DNA from 3 places in the Leisingera sp. ABM4_103 genome. Region 1 is predicted to be linked to each of the others. Evidence: riboswitches for the same ligand, from Rfam matches in the RefSeq annotation. Region 1 holds a riboswitch; each other region holds the start of a gene.

Region 1 (7,427 bases):
CGGTTTGATGCCGGTGGGATCGATGCCAGCGGGCAGGAACGGCCGCAACGCCAGTTCTATCGCAGGTACGCAGATGCGGACCGCGAAGGCCGCTATCACTCGGCAGGGGGCATTGGTGATTTCGAGGACATCTCTGACCTCTTCGGAGGTATCTTCGGGCGCAAGCACGCCGGCGGCGGCGGAGCCCGCGGCTTTGCAACCCGCGGGGCGGACGTGCTCTATCACCTCGAGGTCGATTTTCTGGATGCCGCGCGCGGGGCCAAACGCACGGTGCCGCTGCCCGATGGCCAGACCATCGAGTTGACGATCCCGGCGGGGGTACGGGACGGCCAGACCCTGCGTTTGCGCGGCAAGGGCCAGCCCGGAGGAGGCAACGGCCCGGCCGGCGATGCCTATGTGGAAATCGGCGTGCGCCCGCACCCGCTGTTCACCCGGGTCGGAAACGATATCGAAGTTGAGCTTCCGGTCACCTTTGACGAGGCGGTTCTTGGCGCACGAGTTGAGGTGCCAACCGTGTCCGGCCCGGTGACTCTGGCAGTGCCCAAGGGCTCCTCCTCCGGACAGCGCCTGCGCCTCAAGGGCAAGGGGATCGCCCCTGCCAAAACCCCGCCCGGCGATCAGTATGTGCGGTTGCGGATTGTGTTGCCGCGCCAGATCACGGGGAGCATGGAAGAGCTCGCACAGCAATGGCGCGATACGGTCCGGCACAACCCGCGCGAAGGATTGGGAAACACATCATGAGTTTGAATGAACGAGAAGTAGTAAAGACCGTGCGCCGCTTGCAGTTGCGGGATCTGCGCCTCTGGGTGCGCAAGGGCTGGGTTAAACCCTCCCCCAGCGTCAACGGTCCGCTATTTGACGAACTCGACATTGCCCGCATCCGGCTGATCTGCGATCTGCGCAAGGACCTAGCACTTCCGTCCAAGTCACTGCCGATGATCCTGACGCTGATCGATCAGATCCACGGCCAGCGCGGTGAGTTGCGCACGATTGCCAACGCCGTTGGCCGCCTGCCGCCGGAAACCCGGCTTGAGATGAGCAAGGCGTTGAGGGAACCGGCTAGGGCTGGGAAACCATGATGAGATGACCGGGCGCCAGACCAAGAGGTGCAACCCCGCTCTAGAAAGCCCGGGAGAAGCTTCGACATATTTTGTCCAAGGAACAGGGCGAACGACAGCCTCACCGGTTTCGGGGAGTTCTCGCAGCCTTTTATCTCCATTCTGCGGCGGTAGTAAATGCAGGTATATTGAACCTACCCGTTGCTGTATGAAATCAAAGCAATTCTAGCCGTTTTCCCATCGCGTCGCCGTTGCTTTAGGCGTTCCTTAGCGAAATCGAGCTTCAGTCGCGCCACCTCCAATTGGCACAAAGCCTTGTCCCGCTGTTCGTGCAGTCTGCGAACGCGAGATCCCGGGTTGCCAAGGGAAGTAACAGTTGGCCGCCTCTGGGAAGGAAACCATAGCCGGGCTTCCCTTACTGCCAACGTCAGTGCTCGGTCGGCATCAAGGTAGCGCTGGAAGGTCAATTTAAGGACACGGCGCCGAACCTTAAGGTCTGCGTGCATGACAACTCCTTAAGCTGCTTCAATCGGTAGCAAATAGTATCAATTTTCTTAGCTCGCTCAAGTTCGTGCAGTAAGCTTTGTGCGCTGTTTTGGGCTAGAACGGCACTTGAACGCCCGCCTAGCGCCACCTTTGACGTACTGCCAGGAAAGACCCCACAAACGTTACGCGGGAGGCGCCGAGAGCGGTAACTTCGTATTTTTATTTTTTGAAGCATTGGGCTTTGTCGGCACTGCCTCCATTTCTGCAAGGCCGCCAATTATTTCAGGCCCAGCACTAATGCAGAAGGGTTCTGTGCCGTCATCGGAAGGCGAACGGCATACGCCGTTCGCCCACCCCTCAAATGCCGATCTTCTTGGTGATACTCAGGACATCTTCAAGTTTGGCGTCGAAAGTGTCATTGGCCATTTGAACATTGCTCCGCTTTGCATGAATGGCCGAATCTCCTGCTGCCATGCAGCGTAAGGTTTTCGGCAATGCAATGGGCCAGCACGCTGCGTGCTTGTAGAAAAACTTCAGCACTTCGGTAATGGGCTCATGCCGCAGGTTCACCGCGCCCGGCGTGAGTTGCCGATCTCCGAGGCAGAGGCCGTTCGCCTAGTCAGGCTTGGACTGGCAGTGAGGCGGGACAATGCGGCCGTTAAGTTTCACACCATCAATGTCCGCTAGAGCCGGATCAAGGACTGCTAACGTGCCTTGCGTCCAACTGTGACGACGGTTTTTGCAGTCAACCAGCTTAAACCATGATCATGACAAGCATTACAATTGCCATACCCATCATCATGAGGTTTTCAGACAAACTCACAAATCCAAGGGGCACATTTGAGTTGCCACCTACGCAAGCACATTTCAACTCTCGTTTGTCGATATACACGGCCTTATAAACGCTGATCGCACCTACAGTGGCGATAAAGAGCGCCGCAGGGGCAGCAAGCCATGTCAACAACATGCCCGTCATCAAAATGCCTGCCCCGGTTTCGACCCACGGGTAGACATAAGCATAAGGCACCCATTTTCGTGCCAGAAGGTCGTAGTTGAGAAACGTCGTGGTGAAGCTCTCAATGTCGCGGAGTTTTTGCATTCCCAAGAGGATCATCGAAACCGATATGAACCACCCAAGCGTTTGCCATGTAATTGCGCCGAGAAAGCCGATCGACAGGATAAGGGCCGTCGCGGCGGCCACAGCGAACAGATAGATTACCGGCTTATAGGTCGTCGCATCCGGGTCATAATTGGTGAGTTTCTGACGCAAATCGTCGTAGCCGCCAACCCTCTCGCCTTCGATCCAGGCCTGAGGCGTGGTGGGGACATCATGCGACTTCTTGAACGCATCAACTTCTGACCGCTCACGGAACAGACGGTCATCGACCTCATAGCCGTGGCGTTCCAGGAGCCACCGTGCCTTTTGTCCCGCTGGACACAGGTGGTTTGGGAGGGCCATGCGGTAAAGAACGGCTGTCTTTCCATTCGCGGCAGTCACGGGGTCTGCCGTCACATCGGCACAGTCGCGAGCGTCTTTGGACATGATGGCTTTCCTTGGTCTCAGGGTTCAGTTCGTGGCGTGCCGGGGGCCGCATCGCCGTTCGCTTCAATGTCTGCGATGTATCGCTTCATTTCTGCTATCTCGCCTCGTTGCGCCTCGATAATCGCATCGGCCAATTCGCGGACGCGCGGGTCGGAAATGTTCGCGCGTTCGCTGGTTAAAATCGCAATGGAATGGTGCGGGATCATCGCCTTCATCCAAGCGATGTCGCCCACGGCGTCTTGCGAGCGCACGAGGTAAAGACCCGCCGTAAAGGCGATCGCGGCCCCTGCGAAAATCGCGATGTTGGCGTTCCGGTTGGCATACATGCCCAGCATGAATGCCAGCATGATCACCGCCATCACTCCGCCCATATAAATCGCCATCCACATCCGCGTCTGGCTGAAGAAAACGTGATCGAGCGCATAGGTGTTGAGGTACATCAGTCCATACATCACAGCCGTCGAGGTGCCGATCATGGCGAAGAACCGGCCATATCCTCCGGATTGTCCGGCATGACTAGCGTGATGCGTATTGCCTGAATCCATTGTAGTGTCGCCGTGACGTGCCATTTTCTATCTCTCAAATGTATCCATATTGGAAATTTAACCAGAATGTCCGCCGAAGGTTCCAAACGAATGAGAAATGGCTGCGTGAAGGGGAGAAGGGAAACAACACTGCATCGGTTTTAGAGACTGGAAGGACAGGTGCGCGGCGTGGCGGGCGTGGTCGAGACCGACTGCTACTGCATGGATATTCTGGCGCAGACGGTAGCGACCCGATCTGCCATCCTAGGCGTAGAGAAGCTGATCCTTGAAAACCATGTAGAGCATTGCATCGAGGCAGCCATTTAGAGCGGCGGCCCCCAAGAGCAGCGGGGCAAGTTCGATGAGTTGATCGGGCTGTTGCAGAAAGCGTCAAAATAGTCCGATCAGTCGAGCGCACTACACAGCCAGAGCATCACTACCAAAGCAATTACCAGCGGCACGTCCATGCCACGGCAGAACCCCGGAAAGTATCCGCAATGACGCGTGTGCGCCAACAATCGCGAGACTGACGAAGCCGGTGGCAGGTCCGGTGTGAACGACCATTTCTATCTCGTCGCCGGTCTGAATCGCGGTCTGGCGAAGCTCAGGAAGTTAAAGGAGACCTTCGCGGCACCTAAAAGACATTGGAAGTTTGGGGTCTTCCTACTCTTTCGCCGCGCCTGGGGTGAATGGCCGATCCCCGAGACCAGTGCCGTTCACCTGGTCGGTCATGGACTGGCAGTGAACGGGATGAATCCGTCCTTCGCCGCGGCTGCTCAATCCTTGCTTCGGTTGCGAGGGAATGGGAAGGCAGTGTTTGCCACCCCTAAGGCTGCTAGAGGGCAACAGTTCTAACCCGCAGGGCCGCTCGCGATACTTCGCAATACCTGGATTCTACGGTTTGTCCGCCTCTGTGCTCCGCGTGGCGAAGTTCTGGACAGAAAGCATTCGAGCGACTTGCGTCAGCAAGCTGCCCCCAAGCACATTTGCCTCAAAACTGACTATGGACTCTTTTGGAAATTTGGCTTCAAAACTGGCATTGAAGCCAAGCTTGCAAGAGACCAAGCGACGTAGGCTTCCAAAAGATCGCTCGATTTAGGACCTGTTCGGCGCATGAGCCTGCCCACACTCACCTTATGCCGGACCTGCCGCGACGCGGATCCAGCCTTTTTGGGGCAGGTCGCCGCGGCGTTGGAGGCTTCGGGAGGAAAGGTAAGGTTGCAGCAGGTGGAATGTATGTCCGGTTGCAAGCGGCCGCAAACCCTAGCTATGCGGCAAAGCGGGAAGACCGCCTATCTGTTCGGGGAAATCACCGCGGGTGACCTGCCGGACATCCTGACCTTCCTGCGGATGTATGAGGTTAGCCCGGATGGCAATTTTGCCGATGCCAGGCCGCTGGGCCGACTGCGGTTTAAGGTGATCGCCCGCATCCCTGCGGATCTGGACTGAACCGCCTGCTGCGGGCAGGACAAAGAGATCCAGCAGTTTTTTTGCCGAGAAATCGGAAATTATCAGGGGTTCCTGCCTTCCGGTTTCCGCCCGTGCATGACGCTGACGTGTTGTAAATTGGCGGAATCATCCTTGACCGGACTCCTCCGCACGGGGCATTACCACATGATACGGTGTCTGATGGTGCCTAAGCATCGGGACTGAAACGGGAATGAGGACGGTGGACCAAATCGCGGCACCGAAGCCTCAACCGCCCCCGCGACTGTGAGCGGCGAGCGGCCTTCCACTAGCCACTGGCGCAAGCCGGGAAGGAGGAAGGCAGCTGCGACCCGCGAGTCAGGAGACCGGCCGTATGGGAACGCAACTTATGCCGTCGGGTGTGACGGTAAGGAGGACGACAAATGACGACCAAGACGCTTAAGGCTTCCGCCGCTGGCACGAGTGTACTTCCGGCACTGTTTGCAGTGGTTCTGGGGCTGGGGATCATCACGCTGACCGGCCATGTTCAGGCATCTGCCCTGCACGACGCCGCGCATGACGTGCGCCACGCAACTGGCTTCCCCTGCCACTAAGGCCATGTTCAGTCGCATTCTGACCAGCGGCCTGTTCGCTGGTGCTGCAGCAGGGCTGATTACCGCCCTGCTGCAGCTGTATTTCGTGCAGCCCGTGCTGCTCCACGCCGAACTCTACGAGGGCGGCGAGCTGGTGCATTTCGGCGCTGATCCCGTAACCGCGCACCCCGACCTGCCCGGCATGTTCGCCGAGCCGATGCGCGATGGCCTGAGCATCATCTTCACCATGCTGACCTACACCGGCTATGCGCTGGTGATGGCAGCACTGATGTCGGTGGCCGAACGTCAGGGCCATGAAATCAACGCGCGCACCGGCATTCTATGGGGCTTGGCGGGTTTCATCACCTTCCACTTCGCGCCTGGTCTAACGTTGGCGCCGGAGGTTCCGGGTGTGGCCGCCGCCGATGTTGACGCGCGCCAGATCTGGTGGGGGGCAACTGTGGCTACCGCCGGCGTTGCCATGTGGTTGATCGCCTATGGCGGCAGCCTGGCGGGCTATGCCGTCGCGGCCCTGCTGCTGCTGGCGCCGCATGTAGTCGGCGCGCCTGAGCCCGAGAGTTTCACCGGCCCGGTTCCGACCGAGATCGGCGCGCTTTTTGCCGCCCGTGCCTTTGGCGTCGGTATGGCCGCTTGGGTGCTTCTGGGCAGCTTCGCCGGATACTTCTGGCAAGCCGAAGGCAAGCGCGCAGAAGCAGCCGCCTGATTCCGCCTCAGCCAGATCCCCACCAGGTTCGCCTGGCGGGGACATTCATTTTTGAGGAAACCGATGTGTCCCGCTCACTCGCTCTATTTGCCATCGGCCTGGTGTTCGGCGGCGGTGCCGGCTTCGTGATCGCAGCCGGCAATGGCGTCACCTTCGATGGCCATGACCATGGCAGCGCTGACCATCACGGCGGCGGCCATGGTGAAATGACCGCCCATGACCATTCCCAAGCTGTCAGCCTAGTGGCAGGCCCGGATGCACCCAGCGTCGCCATCCAGCTGCACAAGGACCCGATGGCCGGCTGGAATTTGCAGGTCACGCCGCAGAACTTCCGCTTTGCACCTCAAAACGCCTCCTCCGCGGACGTGGACGGCGAAGGCCACGCGCATGTCTATGTGAACGGCGAGAAACTCGCTCGGCTCTATGCAAACTGGATGCATATCCCAGCCCTGCCCGAAGGGGCAGAAGTGAAGGTCTCGCTCAACACCAACAGCCACAAGACGCTGCAGGTGGTGGGGGAGCCGTTGGAAGCGAAGACCAGCGTCCCAGCGGGCGGTGATGGCTCCTGACTGCAGCGTTCGCTCGTAGGAATCTCAGCGCGGCCTTACAACAATATCACTGACTGAAAGAGAACTTGTTAAAAGATATTCTGCTCGCGGCGAAAGGACGCTTTGCCCGGCAATATGAGAGTCCGAAGACCTCAAAATTTGGCGCAGGCAGCGAATGTCGGGAAAGCAGGCTGCGGCTATAGCAAATCAGAGCCGTGTCGAGTGTCCAATTCGGGACGCCCCTTCCCGTGAATTGTTGCTACGCGCGCAAAATGCTGCATCTGCTCGCTCGGTAAAAAGGGCTCGAAACTCGATTTCGCCGCACGCAGCATGAACGTCTGCTTGCTCCGATGGCAAACCAATGAGTTAATAATGAAGACTGGTGCGAGAGTGGGGAGTTTGCTGATAAAAAAGTTTAGAGGTTAGTGGCGCCTTGGTGAAAAAGACTATGTGTCACCCTTCACCAATTGCCGCAATCTGACGGGTGAGCGCGGGGCCAGCTCGCCGCACCCCGCCTGCGAAAGTGAATGCGCTCATGGCTAAA
Region 2 (7,427 bases), 390 kb from region 1:
CGCGACCAGGGCGTTGCCAGCACGCAAAGCCTTGAAATGAAAGGCGCCGTCGCGGCAGTCAGCGTCTTCTTCCGGGTTGCCCCAGGCCTCCGTCAGCCGCTCTTGCAACTCCTGCGGCAGGGTGGCGAGGGCGGTCTTGTACTCTGCGAGCGGGACGCTCAGGGTCTCTTCCATCAGCCGCAGGCCGGTGTTTTCCAGCGTTTCGGCGGCGTAGCCCTGGGCGGCCAGCTCACGCAGGATCTCGTCGCAGGAGGCCAGCGCGTCGAGGCCGACGGCATGGGCGAGGTTGTGGTCTCTCCCGGGGTAGGTGGAGAGGATCAGGGCGAGGCGCTTGTCAGTGTTCGGCAGCTTGGCGAGGCGCAGCCAGCCCTCCACGCGGTCGATGGCGGCCTTGATCCGGTCTGCGTCGGCGCGGTGGGCGAAGCGGGAGTACTGCAGGTCCGGGTCTTTCTTGCCCGGCGATTTGAAGCTGACGACGCCTGCGAAGATGCGGCCGTCCACCTCCGGCAGCACCACATGCATGGCGAGGTCGGCGGGCGACAGGCCGCGGTCGGCCTCGGCCCAGTCTTTCTTGCGGGCGGTGGAGAGGGCGACCTGGAATACCGGGCAGCCGGTCGTGCTGAGCGGTGAGGCGCTGCCGTCGGTGCCTTGAGCGGAAAAGGCGGTGGCGTTGATGACGGCAGCCGGGTTCAGCCCGGGCAGCTTTTCGCGCAGCCAATCGGCGGCGGTGGGGGCCTTGAGGCTGGCGGCAAAGGCGCCATAAGCGGCGTAGCCGCGCGCGCGCAGCTCTTCGATCAGCGCATCCACCGGGGCGGTGTCGGCGGCGGTGAGGTAGGAGCGGTAGAAGCTCACCAGCACCAGCGGTTTGTCCTGCGGCGGCAGGTCGGCCAGCACGCCCTTGGCCGGGTCATAGAAGCCATGCTCGGGGGTGGTTTTGAGGCCGATCACCGGCCCGGCGTAAAGGCCTGCCGCCAGCGACAGCTGGGCCAGCGCGGCCTGAGCCGCGACCGCACCGCCGGCGTCGCACAGGGATTGCAGGCGGCGCAGGGTGGAGACGGGCAGGGTGGACAGCTCGTCGAGCCGCGCATCCTCGCGCCCGTCGGCAGGCAGGATTGCCAGCGCAATGCCCTTGCGGCGGGCGAGGTCCTGCAGGGTGGCAAGGCCATAGGACCAGTAGCTTTCGCCGCCGATAAGGCGGACGAGGACACCTTTGGCGCCCTCCAGCGTCTGTTCCGCGTAGACGTCGACCGACAGCGGGTGCTTGAGCGCCACCAGGTTGGCGAGGCGCAAGCTGGGCAGTTTGCCGTCCGCCCGGTGCCAGCCTGCCGCAAAGGCGCCGAGGTCGCTGTCGGAGAAGGACAGCACCACAAGGTCCGCAGGCGTCTGCCCGAGGTCCTGCGGGGTATCGGTCTCGTCAAGGCCGTGGCTTTCGCGGAAGACGACGTGCATGGGTCAGGCCTTTGTATTCTGGTAAGCAATGGGCGCTCTGAGGGCTGCGCCCGAGCCTGGGAGGGTGCGAATGCGCCCTCCCATTTTGCCGGAGGCAAACCTTTGGTTTGACGGGAGGGTCGGGCGCAGCCCGGCCTGCGGCCGGGCAATGTCATTTGAAATGAAGCGCCAGACCGGCATTGCTTACGCTCCCAGCTCGGCGCGGATGGCCTGTTCGTCGATGTCGTCGTGCTCGGCAATGACCACCAGGGCGGTCTTGCGCGGCTGCGCGCCCCAGGGTTGGTCGTACTGCGCACGCAGGCGCTCGCCCACGGCCTGAACCAGCATCCGCATCGGTTTCCCCTCCACCGCGACATAGCCTTTGACGCGCAGGATGTTGCGCTCGCGGGCGAGTTTCACGATGGCATTCTGCAGCGCTTCCGGGTCGGAGACTTCGCCCATTTCGACAACGATGCTTTCAAAATCGTCATGCTCGTGGTCGTGGTGGCCGTCGTGGTGGCTGGGGCGGGCCTCCAGATCGTCCTCGGCAGCGGCGCCCAGGCCCAGGATGATGCGCGGGTCGATGACGCCTTCGCTCATCGGCAGGATCGGCAGCTTGCGGGGCGCTTCGGCCTCGATCACGGCGCGGGCCTTCTCGACACCCTCGTCGCCGGCCAGGTCAGCCTTGGACAAGAGAACGATGTCGGCGCAGGAAATCTGGTCCTCGAACACCTCGGACAGCGGGGTTTCGTGGTCGATGCTGTCATCGGCCTCGCGCTGGGCCTGAACCGCGTCCAGGTCGGGGGCGAACTGGCCCTTGGCAACCGCCTCGGCATCGGCCAGCGCAATCACGCCGTCAACGGTGATGCGGGAGCGGATCGCGGGCCAGTCGAAAGCCTTCAGGAGCGGTTTCGGCAGGGCCAGGCCGGAGGTTTCGATCACGATGTGATCCGGCTTTTCCGGCAGGTCCATCAGCTGTTCGATGGTGGGAATGAAGTCATCCGCGACGGTGCAGCAGATGCAGCCATTGGCCAGCTCCATGATGTTTTCCGCCGGGCAGTTCTCATCGGCGCAGGACTTCAGGATGTCGCCGTCCACGCCGGCGGTGCCGAACTCGTTCACCACCACGGCCAGGCGCTTGCCCTGCGGGTTCTGCATCAGGTGGCGGATCAGGGTGGTTTTCCCCGCGCCCAGGAAGCCGGTGATGACGGTGACGGGGATCTTGTTGAGGTCGCTCATGATTACTCCTCGGAGAAGAACTTGGCCGGCGGGATGCGGGCAACGGATTGCTTGCGGAAGGTCTGCGGGCGTTCGCGCCAGGGCACGACGCCGTCGGCTGTTGCGGCGTAGGCTGCAGCGCCTTCCAGGATTTCGGGGACGTGCTGGTCCGGGTCGAGGTCGCCGTAGACATAGGTCCAGCGCTCTGTGCCGCCGACCAGTGCAACGGCGCAGCCGCGCTTGCAGGAGGACAGGCATTCAACACCGCGCAGGCGGACGCCTTCGGGCATTCCGGCCTCTTCCAATGCGGCGTGCAGGATGGCGCCGGGGCGGGCGGCCTCGGGGTCGGCGCCCTCGCGGCGGCAGGTGAGGCAAACGGTCAGCGTGACCGGTTTTGGGGTGCTGGCAGTCTTGCCTGCCATATCGTCAGCCATCGGCGCGTCTCCTGTCGCGGCAGGCGTGCGGGAAGGCCGAAAGGGGGCTGCAGCGTGCCAGCCCCTCAACCGGTCGCGGAACACCCCGCCCGCCCGTTGTTATCTCTCTCGCTGGCAGGTCTCCCGGCTTGCGGATGCCAAGGCGTTTTGCCTTGCCGGCCATCCTGCCTTCCCGGGGGTCTCTCCCAGTGGCATGGCGGCCTCATCCGGTCACGGTCGCGGGGGCGGCTGTGCTTCGGCAATCCAAAGAAATTTGGCGGCCTTCACATTCCCTCTTCGCCTGCTTTCGCAGGAACCAGCGAAACCCCCTTGCGCTATCGCGCCCTTCTTTGTCAAGACATGGGGTCAAACAGCTGGAGAGCCCCCATGAGCGAAAAGTCTGAAACCGGCATCTCAGAGGAAGAAGCCGCCCGTCACGCGTCGAAAATGGCCAAGAAGAAGGCCGCGCGCGACCGGATGATGAAGACCAAGGACGGCGAGAAGGGCCTGATCATCGTTCACACCGGGCCGGGCAAGGGAAAATCCTCGTCGGGGTTCGGCATGATCATGCGCTGCATCGCCCATAAGATGCCCTGCGCCGTGGTGCAGTTCATCAAGGGCGCCTGGCAGACCGGCGAGCGGACGCTGATCGAGGAGAACTTCAGCGACCTGTGCCAGTTCTATGCGATGGGCGAGGGGTTCACCTGGGAGACCCAGGACAAGGCGCGCGACATCGCCGCCGCGCAGAAGGGCTGGGAGAAGGCCAAGGAGATGATCCTGGATGAGCGCAACACCATGGTGCTGCTCGACGAGATCAACATCGCGCTGCGCTATGAGTATCTGGACCTGGAGGAGGTGCTGGAGTTCCTGGTGGAGCACAAGCCGCCGATGACGCATGTGGTGCTGACGGGGCGCAACGCCAAGGAAGAGCTGATCGAGATCGCCGATCTGGTGACCGAGATGGGCCAGATCAAGCACCCGTTCCGCGCCGGGGTGAAGGCGCAAAAGGGCGTCGAGTTTTAAGCTGAGGGCGTAGCCTGCCTGGGTAGGCGCGAATGCGCCTGCCGGGGGGCAGGCAGGCGCAGCCCGGCGGTGCCGCCGGGCAAAACACTTTTATGCGGCGAGCTGTGCAGCCTTGCCTTGGATGTAGGTATCCACCGCCGCGCGCTGGGTTTCATCCAGCCGCAGGCCCAGCTTGGTGCGCCGCCACAGGTAATCGTCGCCCGCGCGCACCCATTCGCGGGCAATCGCCCAGTCGAGCTCCCGCGCGGTGATGGTGGCGCCAAAGTCCTGGCCCAGATCACCGGCAGTTTTGGCGTCGCCCAGCACCTCCCAGGCCTCGGTGCCATAGGCGCGGATCATCCGGCCCGCCCAGTAGGGTGTCAGGAACGGATAGTCCGCGGCCAGTTTGGATGTCAGCTTTGCCACATCCGCCACCGGGAAATCGCCGCCGGGCAGGGCCACGCCTGCGGTCCAGTCGGCGGGCAGCTGCGGGAACACCTCGCCGATCTTGGCCAGAGCCGCCTCGGCCAGTTTGCGGTAGGTGGTGATCTTGCCGCCGAAGACGTTGAGCAGCGGCGCCTGCGCCTGGTCCAGCGTCAGCACGTATTCGCGGGTGGCCGCGGTGGCTGAGCTGGCGCCGTCGTCATAAAGCGGGCGCACGCCGGAGTAGGTCCAGACGATATCGTCGCGCGTCACCGGCTTCTCGAAGTATTCGGAGGCAAAGGCCGCCAGATAATCCTGCTCGGCTTCGGTGCAGACCGGTGCGGTGTCCGGGTCCGGGTGGTCGGCGTCGGTGGTGCCGATCAGGGTGAAATCCTGCTCGTAAGGAATGGCAAAGATGATCCGCCCGTCGGTGCCCTGGAAGAAATAGCAGCGGCCGTGGTCGAACAGTTTCGGCACCACGATATGGCTGCCGCGCACCAGGCGGATGTTCTCGCGGCTGTTCTGGCCCAGCTTCTGGTGCAGCACGTCAGCGACCCAAGGGCCGCCTGCGTTGACCAGCATCCTGGCGCGGTGCTCCTGCTCCGCGCCGGTGGCGTGGTCCTTGGTGCGGATCAGCCAGTGATCGGCCTTGCGGTCCGCGGACAGCACTTCGGTCCGGGTCAGGATGCTGGCGCCGCGGGCCATGGCGTCGCGCGCGTTCAGCATCACCAGGCGGGCGTCCTCAATCCAGCAGTCGGAGTACTCGAACGCGGTTTTGAATTTGCCTTTCAGGGGGCGGCCCGCCGGGTCGCTTGTCAGGTCCAGCTTGGCGGTGCCGGGCAGGATGCCGCGTTTGCCAAGGCTGTCGTACATGAAGAGGCCCAGCCGGATCAGCCAGGCCGGGCGGCGGCCCTTCATCCACGGCATGAAGGTGGTCAGCAGCTTGGATGTGGGTGTCTCGCTGTCAAACCGCATGTCCTTGTGAAAGGGCAGCACAAAGCGCATCGGCCAGGAAATGTGCGGCATGGCTTTCAGCAGCACCTCGCGTTCGATCAGCGCCTCGCGGACCAGCCGGAACTCAAAGTATTCCAGATAACGCAGGCCGCCGTGGAACAATTTGGTCGAGGCGGAGGAGGTGGCGGAGGCAAGATCGTTCATCTCTGCCAGCGTCACCGACAGGCCGCGGCCTGCCGCATCGCGGGCGATGCCGCAGCCATTGATGCCGCCGCCGATGATGAAAAGGTCCGTTACAGGGGTGTCAGTCATTTTCGCTGCTTTCGTTTTGTCCTGCGGTCAGGATGCGGGTTCCGGCGGCGCGGGCGGCCTCGGCAAATTCTACGGGCACGGGCCGGTCGGTGATCACCACATCCAGATCGGCCACGTCGCAGATCCGCACCGGGGCGGAGCGGTCGAACTTGCTGCCGTCGCAGACCAGCACCTTTTGCCGTGCGTTCTTGAGGATGGCGCGGGCGACAGAGACTTCGCGGGCGTCGTGGTCCATCACCGCACCGTCGGCATCCAGCGCCGAGGCGCCGATGACGGCAAAATCCACCTTGTAGCGGGAGATGAATTCGACCGCGTCCTCGCCGACGATGGCGCCGTCGCTTTGCCGGACGGTGCCGCCGGCCAGGATCAGCTCCTTGGCCTGTCCGCCCATCATCATGCTGATAATGTTGATATTGTTGGATATCACCGTCAGCCCGCGATGGCCCGACAGAGCGCGGGCCACCTGTTCGGTGGAGGTGCCGATGTTGAGGGTGAGAGAGCAATTGTCGGGGATCAGTTCGGCCGCGGCGGCAGCCATCAATTGCTTGCCGCTTGCGTTCAGCTTGCGCCGGTCGGCGTAATCCTGGCTTGCAGCGGAGCTGAGCCGCACCGCACCGCCATGCACGCGCGACAGCGCGCCCCGGGCCGAAAGGTCGCGCAGGTCTGCCCGCACCGTCTGCAACGAGACGCCAAAGCGCTGGGAGAGGTCCTCGACCTCGACCCGGTCCTGCTGGTTCAGCAGGGCGATGATTTCGTTCTGACGGCCGGAGGCATCCATTTGCTTTCCTTTCGTTGCGATTCTCTAGCGTATTGCGCGCGGAGAGTCACGATGTGTTTTCGTTTTGATTTCGCTGAGCGCCAACACGAAAAGGGCGCGCCGTTGCGGACGCGCCTTCGCAGCCGGGAAGGGACAGGTTCAGGCGAGCGGGATCAGGTGGTTGTCCCAAGCAAGGCCGGCACGGTGCATCGGCTGTTTGCCGGAGGCTGCGACCGCAAATAACTGGCCGGTGCCGGTGCTGGCAGCAAAGCCGCCGGGCGCCGGGGCGAGGCCGCAGACATCCGCCATCCTGTGTTCCTGAACGAGGTCCCCGCTGGCGGTGTCCATCAGCTGCAGCACGCCGCCGCGCGGGGAGGTGACGCCGACCAAGGCACCGTCCGGCGAAAACGCGATGGATCCGCCGTAGCCGTTGAGGTTCAGAACCCGCGGGTCGCCGTCTGCCATCAGCCTTGGGGGGCTTCCTGGCGTGTGGAGGCCAACGATTGGAACCAGCTCCCCCGCGTCCCCCTGCCACTGCATGGCAAACCCCACCGTGCCGTCCGCCCGCATGGCGAGGTGGCGGATCGAGTTCAGATGCAGCTCCTGCGGCAGTTCCATCCGGTCCTGCAGGGCGCCGTCCAGGCTCAGGTAGCTGAGGTTCGGACGCATGTCCGGCAGGTTCAGCTTGGCGCGGCCGCTGTCGGGGTGGGTCTCAATCCCGCCGTTGGCCACAGCCAGCCCCGGCGCGTCCCGGCGCAGCAGCATATCGTGCGGCCCGATGCCGCCGGAGGGGAAGGCGGCGATGCGGCGGTAGCCGCTGGTAGTGTCCCAGACGCCAATCACGCCGCGGGCGTTCTCATAATCGTTTTCGGTGGTGAACAGGCGGCTGCCGTCCGGGGAGAACGCGCCGTGGCCATAGA
Region 3 (7,427 bases), 290 kb from region 1:
TGGCCGAGTTTTTACTGAGTTTTTCCGAAGTGCTGTTATTTGGACGTTTGATCGACGACATCAAGATTGTTCCCAAATTTGCGGGGGCCATTGTTGGCACGGTCAAAAATGAGCAGAACTTGAGAGGTACGGCAGTCAACGGTGAAACACTCGTGCCGGGTGACAAGGTTCTGGTGATGGCTCAGACCAACAAGGGGCAAAACGGCCTCTACAAAGTTGGAGCGGGAGAGAACAACCCATGGGAAGGTCAGCAGCAATTCCCTGTAGGGGCTATTGTCGAAATTGCCCACGGCCCGCGTCAAGGGCTGTGGAGACAAGTCGGCAATTTCAGTGCCGGAGAGCAGGAGTTTTCCCGGGCCGGAAAACGGCAGAAAAAGGGCCGTGGGCGCAATAACCTGTTGGCTGATCAGCTGAGTGAAGATGCCAATCTCGCGCGGATCTACGGATTTTCATACGAGGGCACGTATTTTGAGCTTCCAGAGCCAGTGATCTTCCTGGTGCATGGCGACGGCGAAAGTGCGACAGACAGTAACAAACCCGGGGATCAGGCTGCCCGTGCTCCACTTGATCCTTCCAAGACCGGCGTTGCCTCAGCTGAATACCAGATCGCAAACGATATCCGGGTGTGGGACTATGATAAGGCCGATTACACAATCCGGATGGATGTTATGACCGGTATGCTGGAACAGGTTCTGCTGGATGTCTACTTTGGCGGCGGTGGTCCTGACATAAGCGGTGCCAAGGTGAGCGGCGCCAAGGTCAGCGGTGCAAAGGTGAGCGGAGCTAAAGTCAGCGGTGCGAAGGTCAGTGGTGCCAAGGTAAGCGGTGCCAAGGCCCGCGGTTCCGGCGACTGATTCCGTGTTCGGTAAATGTTTGCACGCTAAAGAGCGTAGGGTCTCCGCGCCTCGGGCGCGAACTTGACCGCCGGTCGGGTCAACGGGGTCAGAACCCTGCCTTCTTCAACCCTTCGACAAAGTGCTGGGTGTCTTCTTCCAGCCGGTCAGGCTGCACCTTGGCCCAGCGTTCCAGCGAAAAGTTGGGATGCGCTTCGCGGTGCCTGTCTGCCATGCTGCGGGCCTGTTCCATCTGGCCCAGCTGCGCATAGCTGGCGGCAAGCATACGCTGGCCCTCTGTCGGGTTGTTCATCTTCGTCAGCGTGCCGATCACCGCATCATATTCCTTGAGATTGTAATAGGCCCCGCCCAGGTGCCAAAGGTACTGGTCCGGAAAATAGGGGTTTAGCCGCATGGCCTGCTGCAGGTTTCCGATTGCGGCTTCGTTATCGCCGGAATGGGCCAGCGCATCGGCATAGTCCGACAGGAGGTCCGCATCGTTGGGGTTCAGCGCCAGAGCACGGCGGTAGGCGCCGAGCGCGGCATCGTGCTCCTTCCGGTACAAATGCACAAAACCAAGCTCGCCAAAGCCGCGGGCGTCGGTCGGATCCAGCTCCACGGCCCGTTGCGCATAAGACAACGCCGTATCCAGCGCGTGCTCGGCATCCTTGGCCCAGGAGTAGCGCCAGTCGATATTCATGGTCCGGGAGATCGCGGCAGAGGCCCGGGCATAGTCCTGGTCGCGGGCGAGGGCGCGCTCATACAGGGTCTGCGCTTCGTGGTTGTCCTGCCTTGTATAGCGGAAGATATACTGCTGCCCGCGCAGGACATACCCGTATGCGGCAAGGTCGGCGGGTGCCGTCTGCGCCATACGCTTGCGTTCCTGCGCCTCAATCAGAACGGCCGTAGAAGCCACGATAGCGTCAGTTACCTCGTCCTGGATGGCAAAGATGTCATCAATATTTCGGTCGTACCGTTCCCCCCAGATGGTGCGGCCGGTCTCCGCGTCGATCAGCTCAATTGCAATCCGGACCCGCGCGGCGGCTCTCCGGACGCTGCCGCGCGCGACGTAGCGCACCCCCAGTTCCCGCGCGGCATCCTGAGGCGGCATGGTGCTGGCTTTGAAAAAGAAGGCTGAGTTGCGGGCAATGACAAAAAGGTTTTTGAACTTGGACAGGTTGAGGATGATGTCCTCGGTCAGCCCGTCGGCAAACCAGCTGTCGGACGGCTCGCCGCCCAGACTGCCAAATGGCAGCACGGCAACCGAAGGGATCCCAGGCGGCGGGCGGTGCGCGGGCCGTGTTTCCGGCCGCCGGGTTGCCGCCATCGTTGCGCCCGCGACTTCGCTGCGGACACAATAGGCCGCGACAGGCTCCGTGATGTTCTTGAGCTGCTGCGGGCCGAGGAACTCGAAGCCAAAGCGCAGCCGGTTGCGGATCTGCTCGTAGACGGACGCACTCACAAAAACCCGGCCCGGTTCGGCGATCTCCTGCAGCCGGGCGGCAATGTTGACGTTGTCGCCATGGATACCTCGGTCATCGACCAGAATTTCGCCCATATGCACACCGGCGCGAAACCGGAGGTGCTGATCGTCCGGCCGTGCACGGTTGTTTATCTCGGCAATACGGTGCAGCTCGACGCCAAACTCCACAGCATGCGTGGCTGTCTCAAACAGCGCCAGAACCCCATCGCCGCGGACCGCCACCACTTGCCCCTCATGTGCCTGGCAAGCCGCTTCCAGCTGTTCCAAGAGGGATTTCAGGGCACTGTAGGTATCGATTTCATCATTGCCCATAAGCCGGGCATAGCCGACGACATCGGCAAACAGCACCGCACCAAGCTGGCGGCGGACTCTTGTTGTCTTTTTTTGGCCGCTCACAAGCTGTCCTCCTCCTGTGAGTGCGGGCTGGGGCCGCTGGTATTCGCGCTCATCCTTCTAGCGGGTTGTCCGGGCCGGGCGGCCAGACCCAGCCAGCGGCTTCTGCGCCGCGGAAACTTACGCGCGGGCCCGCGCCAAGCTCCTGCGCCAGCGCTTTGCGGCTGGCGTCCCATTCCTCGCGCAGGAGGCCGACAGTGACCATGTCAAAGAACCGGCCTTCTGCAAACCATGCGGCCCGCATTCTGCCTTCGGTCGCAAAGCCGGCACGCGCGGTCAGGTGCTTGCTGCGGGTATTGTCGGCACGGTAGTATGATGTAACGCGATTTAGCCCGATCTGCCGGAAGGCAAAGTCCAGAAGCAGCGCCAGGGCGCGTATCCCCACACCCTGCCTGCGCTTGGATTCTTCGATAAACATGGCAATGACGGCATCACGGTTCACCGCTGAGATGCTATCCAGCCCGGTGATACCGCACAGCTCACTGGACTCCGTGGTAAGTGCGAACCAGCACTTATTCGCGTTTGCCTTTGTATCGGACAATAGCTCCCATGACTGCTCCAGCCCCTGTGCGCTGAGCGGCACGCGGTTCGAGCGATCAAAACATGCCATGTCAGCAATGTTCTGAAGCCAGCCTGCGGCTGTGGCGAGGTCCGCTGTTTCAAGCGGCCTGAGCTGAAAACCTGCTGAGTTCCGGTCCGGCATCCGCCGCCCCCTTTCGGTTTGCGGTACGCGCCTTCCCCGGCGCCAAGCCTGGCGGGGAAGACATGGCTTCAGACTTATACCACAATTCCGGCCGGTCTTGGGGCGAAGAGCGGCCGGATGTCAAAGCGGCCGAACGGGGGCACGCCATTGGGTCCGGCCGTCCGCCGAGGTTTGCACGGAAGCTGCTGGTGAAGAAAAACGGAAACAGCCGTCTTTTAGGGTTGCGACTCTGCGATGCTATCAGTAAACCCCGCCGCAGTGGACCGATAGCTCAGCTGGATAGAGTACTTGACTACGAATTAAGGGGTCGGGGGTTCGAATCCTCCTCGGTCCGCCACTTCCCCCTCTTGTCGCGCGACACATAGTTCTGCCATTTGCGACAGAACCTTTCCTTTTGCGTGTCTCCAACTGTCCTGTTCGCGCCTCCTGTTCCGCTAGTGGTCAAGCGTTCCCTGATTTTACCTTCGGAAGACCTCGTGTCGCAGAGAGGGCAATACAGGGTGGGAGCGCAGTTGTTGCCGCTTGAAGCGAACTGGTATCACTCTGGGGACCGGGGCCGCGAGGGTTTTAACGCCGGGTTGCGAGGCGAGATTCTAAACGGGAAGCCTTCTGCAGGTCAGAAGAGCCCCAAATCCTGATCGAACAAGGGGCAAGGAAAACCCAATACCGGCAGAACGTACTGTGCTTTGGACTATCTCTGCCGGGCTCGGGCAATCAACAATCCGGTGGTGGTCTTAGCCTGCCAAACCGGGGCACACGAAAGGAACGCCGTTGGCAACCGGCCACCGTTTGCGCGCATCACTCAGGCTTGCCAGCTGGCCGTTGAAGTCCGGAAACAGTCATCTGCAGTGCCAATCCCGTGACTGAGCAGAAGGCAAGACGCTTGACTCAGAAATTCGGTTTTGCCATTCAACCAGTGTGACCGGTTCCGCAAGTGTTTCAATGCGCAGCGGAAGAAATAGGGAACACGGTGCGGCGTACCCAAAAGGGACCAAATCCGTGACTGCCCCCGCAACTGTGAGCGGTGAGTGACGCTGAAGACGCCACTGGGATCATCCCCGGGAAGGCCAGCCGAACCAGGACCCGCGAGTCAGGAGACCTGCCGGACGCAAGGACCGAGGCCCCGCTTGCGGAGTTTCTGCCCTTTTCCACCGGACGCCGGGGTGAGCGTCTGGCGCGACGGCCGTTCCGGCAACTCCGTGCCAATACTCCCCGTTGTTCATTCCTGATTGCAGGTGCGCCTGCATCGTCGAATGAGGACGAAATGAAACTGAACTATCTGGCCGCAGCACTGGCCGTTTCCCTGCCTGCCGCCGCGTCGGCGCATTTCCAGCTGAATTACACCGAAAGAGCGCTGATCGAGAAGCCCGGTGACGTGCCGATGGGCCTGGTTTTCTGGCATCCCATGTCAAACGGATACGCTATGGACATGGGCGCGCCGGAAGAATTCTTCATGATCCACAAAGGCGAAAAGACCGACCTTTCGGATCGCCTTGAACCCGCCACTTTCAAGGGCGCTGAAAACGAAGCTTCGGCCTACAAGGCGTCCGTCCCGGTGAAACGCTCCGGCGACTATGTCGTGGTGACCGTGCCTTCGCCCTACTACGAGGAAAGCGAAGATATCTATATTCAACAGATCTCAAAAGTCGTGCTGAACCGAAACACTTTGCCGACCGACTGGGATAAGCCGGTTGGTCTGGCCACCGAAATTCTGCCGTTGAACAAGCCTTACAACGTGATCGTCGGATCCACCTTTTCCGGTCAGGTTCTGGCGGGCGGCGCGCCGGTCCCCGGTGCTGAAATCGAGATCGAGTTCATGGCGGCCGAGCCTGACCTCAAAGCGTTTTCGGCCACCGATCCCACCGTGGGTGAGATGCCGGGCGGAGCGATCGTTGCTATCGCGGACCAGAACGGCGTGTTTTCCTTCGGCATCCCGAAAGCAGGCTACTGGGGTTTTGCCGCTCTGGGGTCCGGCCCGGTAACCGAGCACGACGGCAAGGAACTCAGCCAGGATGCTGTGCTGTGGATCCACGCTGAAGAGCTGAAGTGAAAGCAGACCGATGCATATCGTAGACGGCGCTCTGTCAAACCCGGTAGTGATTGGCGGCGCTGTTGCTGCAGCCGGCGGTATCGCCATGGGTCTGCGCAGCCTGCCGCTGGAGCGCATTCCGGCGGCAGGGGTTCTTTCGGCCAGTTTCTTCGTGGCTTCACTGATACATGTCCCGATCGGGCCCAGTTCGGTTCACCTGATCCTGAACGGGCTGGCCGGGCTGGTTCTGGGATGGGCCGCGTTTCCGGCACTGTTTGTCGGGTTGTTGTTGCAGGCGGTGTTCTTTGGCTTTGGCGGGCTGACCGTGCTGGGCGTGAATGCCGTGAATATCGCCTTGCCCGCTGTTCTGGTGGGACTGGCTTTCCGCCCGCTGGTGGCTCGCGGCTCGCCGCTGCACGGCGCGATCTGGGGCGGTATCGGAGGCGGAGCTGCGATAGCGGCAACGACATTGGCCGTAGCCTTCTCGCTAATGCTGTCCGGCGATGAGTTCATTCTAGCCGCCAAGCTTGTCTTCTTCTCGCATATACCTGTGATGGTTATCGAAGCGCTTCTGTCAGGCGCCGCAATCTTCCTGGCCCGGCGGGTGAAACCTGAGCTGTTCTTTGACACGAAAGGCAGCCTGACGTGATCCGGTCCTGTGTTCTGATTCTTGCTCTTCTCGCACCACTGCCGGCATTGGCCCACAATGTGATCTCTGCAGTATTCCCCTCCGGCTCGGATATCGAGGGCGAGGTTGGCTTTTCCAATGGTGCAATGGCTCCGGACTTGCTGATCGAAGTCTTTGACGAAGCTGGGAGCAAGCTGGGTGAAACCAATACGGACTCCGACGGCTTTTTCCTGTTCACACCGTCGGAGCCGGTAACGCATGTGTTTCGCGGCGACCTTGGCGCTGGCCACGTTGCGGAAGTGATCATGGATGCGGCAGAGGTCGCGCAGATCCTGGGTCAAAACCCGCGCAGGCTAATGCCTGCGGCCGGCGGCACAACTGAAGCCCCCTCATCCGCCGCGGCTGCCGGCCTGTCCGGTGAGGCCCGCGCTGAGCTGGCCGCCATGATTTGCAACGAACTGCGCCCGCTCCGGCAGGAACTGACCGCGTTCAAGAACAAGTCGGACTTTCAGTCTATCCTTGGCGGCATCGGCTATATCTTTGGCTTGTTCGGGCTGGGCTTCTACATCGCCGCGCAGCGCAAGATTGGCGGCAGCTCATGACCTATGTTCTGACCGGCGCTGAAAAACCGCTCAGCGGCATCGGCGTTTTCCGCGCCAAGGTCACCACGCTTGATCCTCGGATGCGCATCGTGATGAGCGCGGCTTATGCCGTTGTCGTTGTCTCTCTCAGCAATCTCTGGGTGCTGTCGGTTGCGCTGGGCTTGTCAATGTCACTCTTGGCGTTTTCCGGTTTGCCGCCCCGGAAAACACTGAAAAGAATGGCGATGATGGACAGTTTCATCGTCTTCATGCTGGTACTGCTGCCCTTCACTGTCCCGGGAACTCCTGTCTTTTCCATTTGGGGCCTAGAGGCGAGTTGGGAGGGACTGTGGCGTGCGGTAGAAATCGCCCTCACCGCAAATGCAGTCATTCTTGCGGTCATGACGCTGGTTGGGTCCATGGAACCTGTGACGATGGGACACGCGCTGTTTGCGCTCAAAACCCCTGAACGGCTGGTGCATCTGATGATGTTCACAATCCGCTACATCGACGTCCTGCGCGAGGAATACCAGCGCCTGCGCACCTCGATGAAGCTGCGCGGATTCCGTCCCGGGACCAATTGGCACACCTACCGCAGTTATGGCTATCTGGTCGGCATGATGCTGGTGCGTGCTATCGAACGGTCGGAACGCATTCTGGCTGCGATGAAATGCCGGGGGTTCTCCGGCCGCATTATTCTGCTGGAAGACTTCCGCTTTAGCAGGGCCGACCTGTTTTTTGCCGCGGCCGTTACCGCCGCCCTTGCCGCCTTGATTT

What was found. A riboswitch is a leader RNA that binds a small molecule or an ion and turns the genes downstream of it on or off. The one in region 1 is predicted to bind cobalamin.
Positions count from the first base shown of each region.
Region 2: another riboswitch for cobalamin. It lies ahead of ACXAED_RS02930 (DUF1636 family protein); the one in region 1 lies ahead of ACXAED_RS04650 (CbtB domain-containing protein).
Region 3: another riboswitch for cobalamin. It lies ahead of ACXAED_RS06045 (DUF4198 domain-containing protein); the one in region 1 lies ahead of ACXAED_RS04650 (CbtB domain-containing protein).

Region 1 covers NZ_JBSWTU010000005.1:636,147-643,573, reverse strand. Annotated here, with positions in the region: gene ACXAED_RS04680 (DnaJ C-terminal domain-containing protein) at 1-741, shown strand, start outside; gene ACXAED_RS04675 (chaperone modulator CbpM) at 738-1,079, shown strand; gene ACXAED_RS04670 (MauE/DoxX family redox-associated membrane protein) at 2,299-3,087, opposite strand; gene ACXAED_RS04665 (DUF305 domain-containing protein) at 3,105-3,656, opposite strand; gene ACXAED_RS04660 (metal-sensitive transcriptional regulator) at 3,780-3,938, shown strand; gene ACXAED_RS04655 (DUF1636 domain-containing protein) at 4,725-5,060, shown strand; cobalamin riboswitch at 5,225-5,427, shown strand; gene ACXAED_RS04650 (CbtB domain-containing protein) at 5,462-5,632, shown strand; gene ACXAED_RS04645 (CbtA family protein) at 5,637-6,335, shown strand; gene ACXAED_RS04640 (hypothetical protein) at 6,401-6,904, shown strand.
Region 2 covers NZ_JBSWTU010000005.1:247,556-254,982, reverse strand. Annotated here, with positions in the region: gene cobN (cobaltochelatase subunit CobN) at 1-1,449, opposite strand, end outside; gene cobW (cobalamin biosynthesis protein CobW) at 1,633-2,667, opposite strand; gene ACXAED_RS02930 (DUF1636 family protein) at 2,670-3,080, opposite strand; cobalamin riboswitch at 3,177-3,395, opposite strand; gene cobO (cob(I)yrinic acid a,c-diamide adenosyltransferase) at 3,447-4,082, shown strand; gene glpD (glycerol-3-phosphate dehydrogenase) at 4,173-5,750, opposite strand; gene ACXAED_RS02915 (DeoR/GlpR family DNA-binding transcription regulator) at 5,743-6,528, opposite strand; gene ACXAED_RS02910 (DUF1513 domain-containing protein) at 6,667-7,427, opposite strand, start outside.
Region 3 covers NZ_JBSWTU010000005.1:923,949-931,375, reverse strand. Annotated here, with positions in the region: gene ACXAED_RS06065 (hypothetical protein) at 1-854, shown strand, start outside; gene ACXAED_RS06060 (adenylate/guanylate cyclase domain-containing protein) at 943-2,712, opposite strand; gene ACXAED_RS06055 (GNAT family N-acetyltransferase) at 2,762-3,412, opposite strand; tRNA gene ACXAED_RS06050 (tRNA-Arg) at 3,673-3,749, shown strand; cobalamin riboswitch at 4,319-4,533, shown strand; gene ACXAED_RS06045 (DUF4198 domain-containing protein) at 4,677-5,462, shown strand; gene cbiM (cobalt transporter CbiM) at 5,473-6,090, shown strand; gene ACXAED_RS06035 (cobalt ABC transporter permease) at 6,087-6,671, shown strand; gene cbiQ (cobalt ECF transporter T component CbiQ) at 6,668-7,427, shown strand, end outside.